DNA from 2 places in the Bacillus sp. 2175 genome. Region 2 is predicted to be linked to the other one. Evidence: riboswitches for the same ligand, from Rfam matches in the RefSeq annotation. Region 2 holds a riboswitch; the other holds the start of a gene.
What was found. Region 2 has a riboswitch for S-adenosylmethionine ahead of ACXKY9_RS12190 (M20 family metallopeptidase). Riboswitches for the same ligand answer to the same signal wherever they lie in the genome.
Positions count from the first base shown of each region.

Region 1: another riboswitch for S-adenosylmethionine. It lies ahead of metI (cystathionine gamma-synthase/O-acetylhomoserine thiolyase); the one in region 2 lies ahead of ACXKY9_RS12190 (M20 family metallopeptidase).

Region 1 covers NZ_CM173819.1:4,006,324-4,010,210, forward strand. Annotated here, with positions in the region: gene ACXKY9_RS20755 (bifunctional homocysteine S-methyltransferase/methylenetetrahydrofolate reductase) at 1-1,777, opposite strand, end outside; SAM riboswitch class I at 1,848-1,957, opposite strand; SAM riboswitch class I at 2,161-2,271, shown strand; gene metI (cystathionine gamma-synthase/O-acetylhomoserine thiolyase) at 2,366-3,478, shown strand; gene metC (cystathionine beta-lyase) at 3,475-3,887, shown strand, end outside.
Region 2 covers NZ_CM173819.1:2,330,903-2,334,789, reverse strand. Annotated here, with positions in the region: gene ACXKY9_RS12200 (SDR family oxidoreductase) at 1-470, opposite strand, end outside; gene ACXKY9_RS12195 (Lrp/AsnC family transcriptional regulator) at 638-1,078, shown strand; gene ACXKY9_RS12190 (M20 family metallopeptidase) at 1,248-2,453, opposite strand; SAM riboswitch class I at 2,542-2,643, opposite strand; gene ACXKY9_RS12185 (AAA domain-containing protein) at 2,720-3,887, opposite strand, start outside.

The sequences.
Region 1 (3,887 bases), 1.7 Mb from region 2:
CTGTAATTTCATACTTTAAAAATGGTGTAATAAGATAAATACCATTAAAATATTTCATCGCTGCGTCGACCAATTCTTGTGAAATGCGAATCCCTTCCTCAATTGCTGCCTCTTTCGTTTCATGTCCATCCATTCTCTCTCTTATTTCTTCAGGAAGAGTAATACCCGGCACCTCAAAATGAAGAAAATCTGCATTCCGCTTACTTACTAACGGCATAATTCCAATAAAAATAGGTTGTTCCAAATGCTTTGTCGCTTCATACACTTCTTCAATTAACTTGATATCGTAAATTGGCTGAGTTAAAAAATACTCCGCTCCAGCATCTATTTTTCGTTCCATTCGCTTAACTGCTGCTTTTAAGTGCCTCACGTGAGGATTAAATGCGCCGCCTACAGAAAACCTTGTCGCCGGTCCAATTGATTTCCCTAAAATTGAACGTCCATCGTTCATTTCTTTAATCATTTTAATAAGCTCAATAGAGGATAAATCATATACAGAAGTGGCACCGGGAAAATCACCAACGCGCGCTGGATCACCAGTTAAAGCTAACACTTCTTCCATCCCTAACGCCGATAAACCTAACAAATGAGATTGTAGTCCAATGACGTTATGATCTCTACACGTTAAATGCGTCAATACTGGGATATCATGCTTCGTTAATAACGCACCCATCGCCATATTAGAGACACGAGGCGATGCTAATGAATTATCTGCTAGAGTAATAGCATCTGCTCCCGCTCTTTTTAACGCTCTTGCTCCTTCAAAAAAACGCTGTGTATCTAACGTTTTCGGTGGATCTAATTCCACTACAACTGTCGTTTGTTTTTTTGCTTTCTCTGCTAGAGTGACGTGAGCCTTCGAACGTTTCTCATGCGTATGAACGACTTTTGGCCTTTGAATCGTTTCTTTTTCTATTACAGGGGTAATATTCGCAACAGCGCGCTTCATACTTTGAATATGTTCTGGAGTCGTACCACAACAGCCACCCAATAACCGAATACCTTGCTCAATAAAATTCGGTGTCATTGCTTCAAAATAAGCTGGACTTCCCTCATATACGTAACGTCCCTCTACATAATTCGGGAGACCTGCATTTGGGTATGCTGATAAATAGCCATTTTGCGGAATCGATATCATTTTGAAAGCTTCCGTCATATGAAGCGGCCCCAGTTGACAATTCAATCCAACAACATTTGCACCGTAATCTATAAACTGCTTTAATATTTCATTGACATCATTTCCATTTTGAGTCGTACCTGCTTCATGTAACGCTAATTGCGCAACAATCGGAATATTCGTTTGCTTACGCAACACTTTAACAGCATGAAGTAATTCAAATTCATCATAAAAAGTTTCTAATAGTAATCCATCAACCTGTTCTTCTAGTAAAGCCCCCGCCTGTTCAAGTAACATAAACTCCCTTTCCATATCAGTCGTTGTAACAGCTCCGATATGTTTCATACCACCAATTGTTCCTAAAATTGCATTTTTATCTGTCACAGATGCTTTCGCCAATTTCACTGCCGCTCTATTAATTTTTGTAACTTGATTTTCTAAACCATACATACGTAATTTCGCCTCATTTGCTCCATACGTATTCGTTTGAATTACATCTGCTCCAGCAGCTACATATTGTTTATGAATGGATATAATTAGATCTGGATCAGATACGTTCAATTCTTCAAAGCTACTTTGCAAACCATGTGAATGCAATAACGTTCCAACCGCACCATCACCTATTACAATTCCTTTTGATAATAAATCTAGTAATTTCACGAATCTCCCTCATTTCTATCAATATAAAAACCCCCTCTTCACTTTGAAGAGGGGGACATAATTGTTCCTCCTCTTATTATGCAAAACATTCGTTTTGCAGGTATTAGCACCGTTTCAAACATTTCGTTTGAAGGTTGCCGGGTTTCACAGGGCCTTTCCCTCCACCGCTCTCAATAAGAGTTGTCTTTATTATTTTATTTATGTAGCTAAAAGGAAATGCGTTCCCCTTTTAACAATGTTTGTTAATTTTTTAATAAATTTAGCATGCACAAAATTAAAAGTCAATGACACTTGCGGAAAAATAAAAATTATTTAAAATAAAGTTGCAATTCAATTATCTTTTATTGTAAAGTTAAAAACATAATAAAAATTTCATACGAACATTCTTATCTAGAGAGGTAGAGGGACTGGCCCTGTGACGCCTCAGCAACCATTAACATTTTGTTAATAAGGTGCTAATTCCAGCAAATTGTGAAAGATTTGACAGATGAGAAGAAGACTCTATTCAAACCGAAAGCCTTCTTCTTAGAAGGCTTTTTTTATTTTATATTCACTTAATGTTTCAATTTAAAAAGGAGGAATTTTCACATGTCAACAATCGAAACAAAACTAGCACAAATCGGAAATCGTAGTGAAACTACAACTGGAACGGTTAATCCACCAGTTTATTTCTCAACCGCTTATCGCCACGAAGGAATTGGTAAATCTACTGGCTTTGACTATTCACGAACTGGCAATCCAACTCGCGGTCTTTTAGAACAGGCGATCGCAGACTTAGAATATGGCGAACAAGGTTATGCCTGTAGTTCAGGGATGGCGGCTGTTCTCCTCGTCCTTTCTCTATTCCGCTCTGGAGACGAACTTATTGTATCTGAAGATTTATACGGGGGAACGTATCGATTATTTTCTGAGCATGAAAAAAAGTGGAATGTTCGATGTAGATACGTAAATACACAGTCTATTAAACAAATTGAGCAAGCTATCACAACTGAAACGAAGGCTATTTTCATAGAAACTCCAACTAATCCATTAATGCAAGTTACTGATATTGCTGCTGTCGCAACTGTAGCGAAAAGGCACGGACTACTTCTTATTGTAGACAACACATTCTACACACCTTATATACAGCAACCATTAACAGAAGGTGCTGACATTGTACTTCATAGCGCAACGAAATATTTAGGGGGACATAACGATGTACTAAGCGGGCTTGTCGTTGCAAAAGGAAAGGAACTTTGCGAGGAAATCGCTCATTATCATAATGCATCAGGTGCAGTTTTAAGCCCATTTGACTCATGGTTATTAATTCGCGGTATGAAAACGTTAGCGCTTCGCATGAGACAACATGAAGAAAATGCGAAAGCAGTTGTTGCGTATTTAAATGATGAAGACGGGGTGACAGATGTATTTTATCCAGGAAGAGGCGGCATGATTTCATTCCGCCTTAAAGATGAAGCTTGGATTAATCCATTCTTACAATCTTTATCCTTAATTACATTTGCCGAAAGTCTTGGTGGTGTAGAAAGTTTAATGACTTATCCAGCAACGCAAACACATGCTGATATTCCTGAAGAAATTAGAACAGCAAACGGCGTATGCAATCGTCTTCTTCGATTCTCAGTTGGCATTGAAAATAGTAACGATTTAATTCAAGACTTAAAGCAAGCCATTAAACTCGTAAAAGAAGGTGTAAGAATATGAGCTATTCTATAGATACACTCTTACTACACAACCAATATAAACATGACTCGCAAACAGGCGCTGTGAACGTTCCTATTTATAACACATCAACTTTTCACCAGTTTGATGTAGATACGTTCGGAAAATATGACTATAGCAGGTCAGGAAATCCAACTCGTGAAGCTCTTGAAGATATCATTACTTTATTAGAAGGCGGAACAAAAGGATTCGCCTTTGCATCAGGCATTGCAGCGATTTCCACTGCATTCCTCCTTCTTTCACAAGGTGATCACGTACTCATTTCAGAAGATGTGTACGGAGGCACTTACCGAGTGATAACTGAGGTACTCTCCCGTTACGGTGTTTCACATACATTTGTTGATATGACCAATTTAGAAGAAATAAAACAAAACATGAAACCAAATACAAA
Region 2 (3,887 bases):
GACCCTGTAAAACCAAGTCTTACTTCCGCTGATGAAATGTTAATAACGCGCCCTTCTACTCGTAGTAACGGTAATGTTTGCTGAATTAAAAAGAATGGCGCCTTAATATTTACGGCCATAATTTCATCAAAAACTTCTTCTGTCGTATTTTCAATCGTCCCTTGTGTACCTATCCCTGCATTGTTTACTAAAATATCAATCTCTGATGTACCAACTCTTATTTGTAATTCATTCTTCAATTGTTCTACTATTTTTTTGACACCATCCATTAAATTGAGATCAGCTTCAATTAAGAATGCCTTTCCTCCATTAGATTCAATCTCACTAATTGTTTCATCTGCAACTATTTTATTTCGGCCGTAGTGAATCGCAACTAATGCACCGTCGTTTGCCAATCTCATCGCAATCGCACGACCAATGCCGCGACTTGCCCCTGTTACTAATGCTACTTTCCCATCAAGATTCTTCATTTTTTCCATCCTTCCTAAATTCCCTTTTGATAAACCCTATACTTATATTTTCATGCAAATACTAATCATTTTAAATATAGATTTATAGGTAATTTAGTTCGTTCACTTATGATATTATAGTTATAATTTACAATTCACTTTAGAAAACATAACAAGGAGGCTACACAATGCAAAACGCTGTAAAATTGGATGAAATCGATCATAAAATTATGAACCTGTTATATGAAAATGCGAGAATTTCTGTTTCAGAAATAGGACGAATTATATCCATGACGCAACCTGCTGTAAAAGAACGTATTAACAAGCTTGAAGATCAAGGAGTTATAGCGGCTTATCGAACGAAATTTGAGCCTGCAAAAATTAATAAAAACATTCAAGCATTCATCATGTTTAAAACGAGCCAATGCTCTGATTTTATTCAATTTTGTAATGCCGCTCCTGAAGTAACAGATTTATACCGAATTAGCGGGGAATTTAATTATATGATGAAGGTCATGAGCGATTCGATGGATTCTCTCGCTACATTTTTAGACTCTTTAATGCAATTTGGATTATCGTCTCCTTTAATTGTTTTAAAGAGTGAGTTTGAGGAGAAATTGTCGTTCTAATAAAGGGATACGTATTATCCCCGGCTAACAGTAAAAGTTTTTCCTTTATGAGAAAAGCCAATGAAATCAATGATTAGTAAACAAAAAAAGAACATTGATATTTCAATGTTCTTTTTTATATCTCTACTTATGAATTAGATCTCTATTCGAAAAAAGCACCTTAATCCCCTTACCCCTGATTCCTCTGCGCCTCTCTAAACTCCTCCTTCACCTTCTCTAACAACCCTTCTTCCGTAATTAATCGATACGCCGTATTTGCTAATGCTTTTGCCGATGTAATTAATGCTTTATCTCCAAGTTCTGAACGTGCTGCTTCTCTAAATTCATTCGTATGTGCAATTAAATCATCTGGTCCGATTTTAATGTACGGATGAATTGTCGGTACGACTTGACTTACGTTTCCTGCGTCGGTTGAACCAATCCCTACTCTTTCTTTACGATTTACATCTTCACCTAATAGTTCTAGTTCTTCCGCTACGATATCGTTATATGTTTTTGTTACGAGTAATTCATCGATTTCATTTTGAAATTGATGGATTTTTACTTTTGCACCTGTTGCTAATGCTGCTCCCTGTGCGATATTTTTTACTTTTTCTGTTACTTCTGCACATCTTTTTCGCGTTGCTGCACGGATGAAGAATCTTGTTGCGGCATAGTCAGGAATAATATTAGGTGCTTTTCCGCCCTCAGTAATAATGCCATGAATTTTCACATCTGACGGAAGTTGTTGGCGAAGTGCGTTAATACCGTTATAGAGCTGAATAACCGCATCTAATGCGTTAATCCCTTCTTCTGGCGAAGCTGCAGCGTGAGCTGTTTTTCCGTAAAAATGAAAATCAAGTGGATCGACTGCTAGTGAAGGACTCGTTGTCGCTGTCTTTCCGCTCGGATGAATCATAAGCGCCGCATCAATGTCTTTAAATAAACCTGCCTTTACATAACTTGATTTCGCGCTACCATTTGGCCCGCCTTCTTCTGCTGGCGTACCAAACACGACAACTTCCCCGCCAATTTCTTCAAGCGTTTCTGATAATGCGATTGCTGCTGCAACGCTAATTGTGCCAATTAAATTGTGACCACACGCATGACCTAGTCCTGGTAAAGCGTCGTACTCCGCTAGAAATGCGATTGCAGGTCCTTGTTTTCCAGAGCTTTTTCGCGCGATAAATCCCGTTTCATGTCCAGCTATATTGTGCTGCAACTGAAATCCTGCACTGCCTAGCAATAAACTTAACGTTCTAGATGCATAAAACTCTTGGTTACCAATTTCCGGATTCGCATGAATATCATGACTTGTTTCTATGTACTTTTCCTTATTTCTTTCGATACTCTCTTCAATTGTTTTTCTTTGTGACGCTACTCCTGTCGCTCCCATTGTTCTTCCTCCTTTTATTTTCACATAAAAAAGCCTCTTTCTAAAAGATAGAAAGAGGCTTCTGTATATACAGTCAAAATGAGCTTCTTTCTTATCTTTCAAGTTACCTTGCTGGAATTGGCACAGTATTCCTAACGAATCCGCTGCCGAGGTATCATAGGGCCAGTCCCTCCACCTCTCGTGATAAGAATTTTCATAAAATTATATTAAATTATTTTTTATTCTAAGTTCATTCCAAGTAAAAGTCAAGGAATTCCTATCCGAATTTACCGAATATCTAAAAATCCTTTTAATACACCAATTGTCTCAGGTGCTTGCAGTCTTGCACATACGTACGGAAATTCCGTACTACCTTCAAACATCATTTGAGATGTAAGCGGTGCGCCTGCCCAGAAGATTTCATCATCAATTACGATAAACGGGAATGCTTTATTTTGTCTTTGTAACTTTACATTTTTCAGTGGAACTGGTCCATCACTATAAACTGTTATTTGCGCATTTGTACGCATTAACGCTTGCCATACTCGCTTATCCACTTGTTTTGTACTTGGAAGTGAAATAATAATTTTTCGTTTTGAGGCTAAAATATCTTTTAATACCCCTTTCGTTTCCTCAAGATTCATTTCCATAAACCAGCGTAAACGTTTCGAAATTTTCCGTTCCCACAATTGTCTTGATGTCGTACGATCATACACATCTCCGTGACGTTCTATATGAGCTGTTAATTGTGATAACGCTTGTTTTCTCGAAAGGTTTTTACACATATAATGGCAATCAGATAATTGAATGAACTTCCCTCTCGCCCTTGTCACTGCTACATTGACGAGGCGATGGTTTTTGTGATCAAAGAATAATATGCCAGGTCGTTCTTGCGGATAACTGTCAACCGTATCAAAGATCATCATATCTCTTTCAGAACCTTGGAACTTATGAACTGTCGCCGCTAAAACTGGTATGTTTTGATATTTCGTTCTCTGCAACATTTCTCTAATACACGTTGATAAAAAGCGTGACTGCGCCCTGTAAGGTGTCACAATACCAATTGATTGCACACCATCTAACAATCCGATTAACATCATTTGCATTGCTACTAAACCAGACATAATGTTAAAACGTGAACCAGAAGCAGCATCTTTTAACGAAAAAGCTCCCATTTGGCTCGTATCAAATAAAACACTCGCTTCATTTGCGAACGGCTGCAATTGCGCAAGTTCTTTACGCTCTGAAACAGACGGATGATCGTGTACTCTATTTTTATAAATAAACGAATTCGTAAACTTCGATATATCCGCATGCATACGTCTTTGTTCCTGCAACATAAATAGGTTTGGGTGTGCTTCTGATTTATTAACAGACTCAACAATCCCAGCATGGTAAAACATATCTTCCCCAAGCCATTTACGAACGAGTTCATGATTTGCCATCGCAATTGGA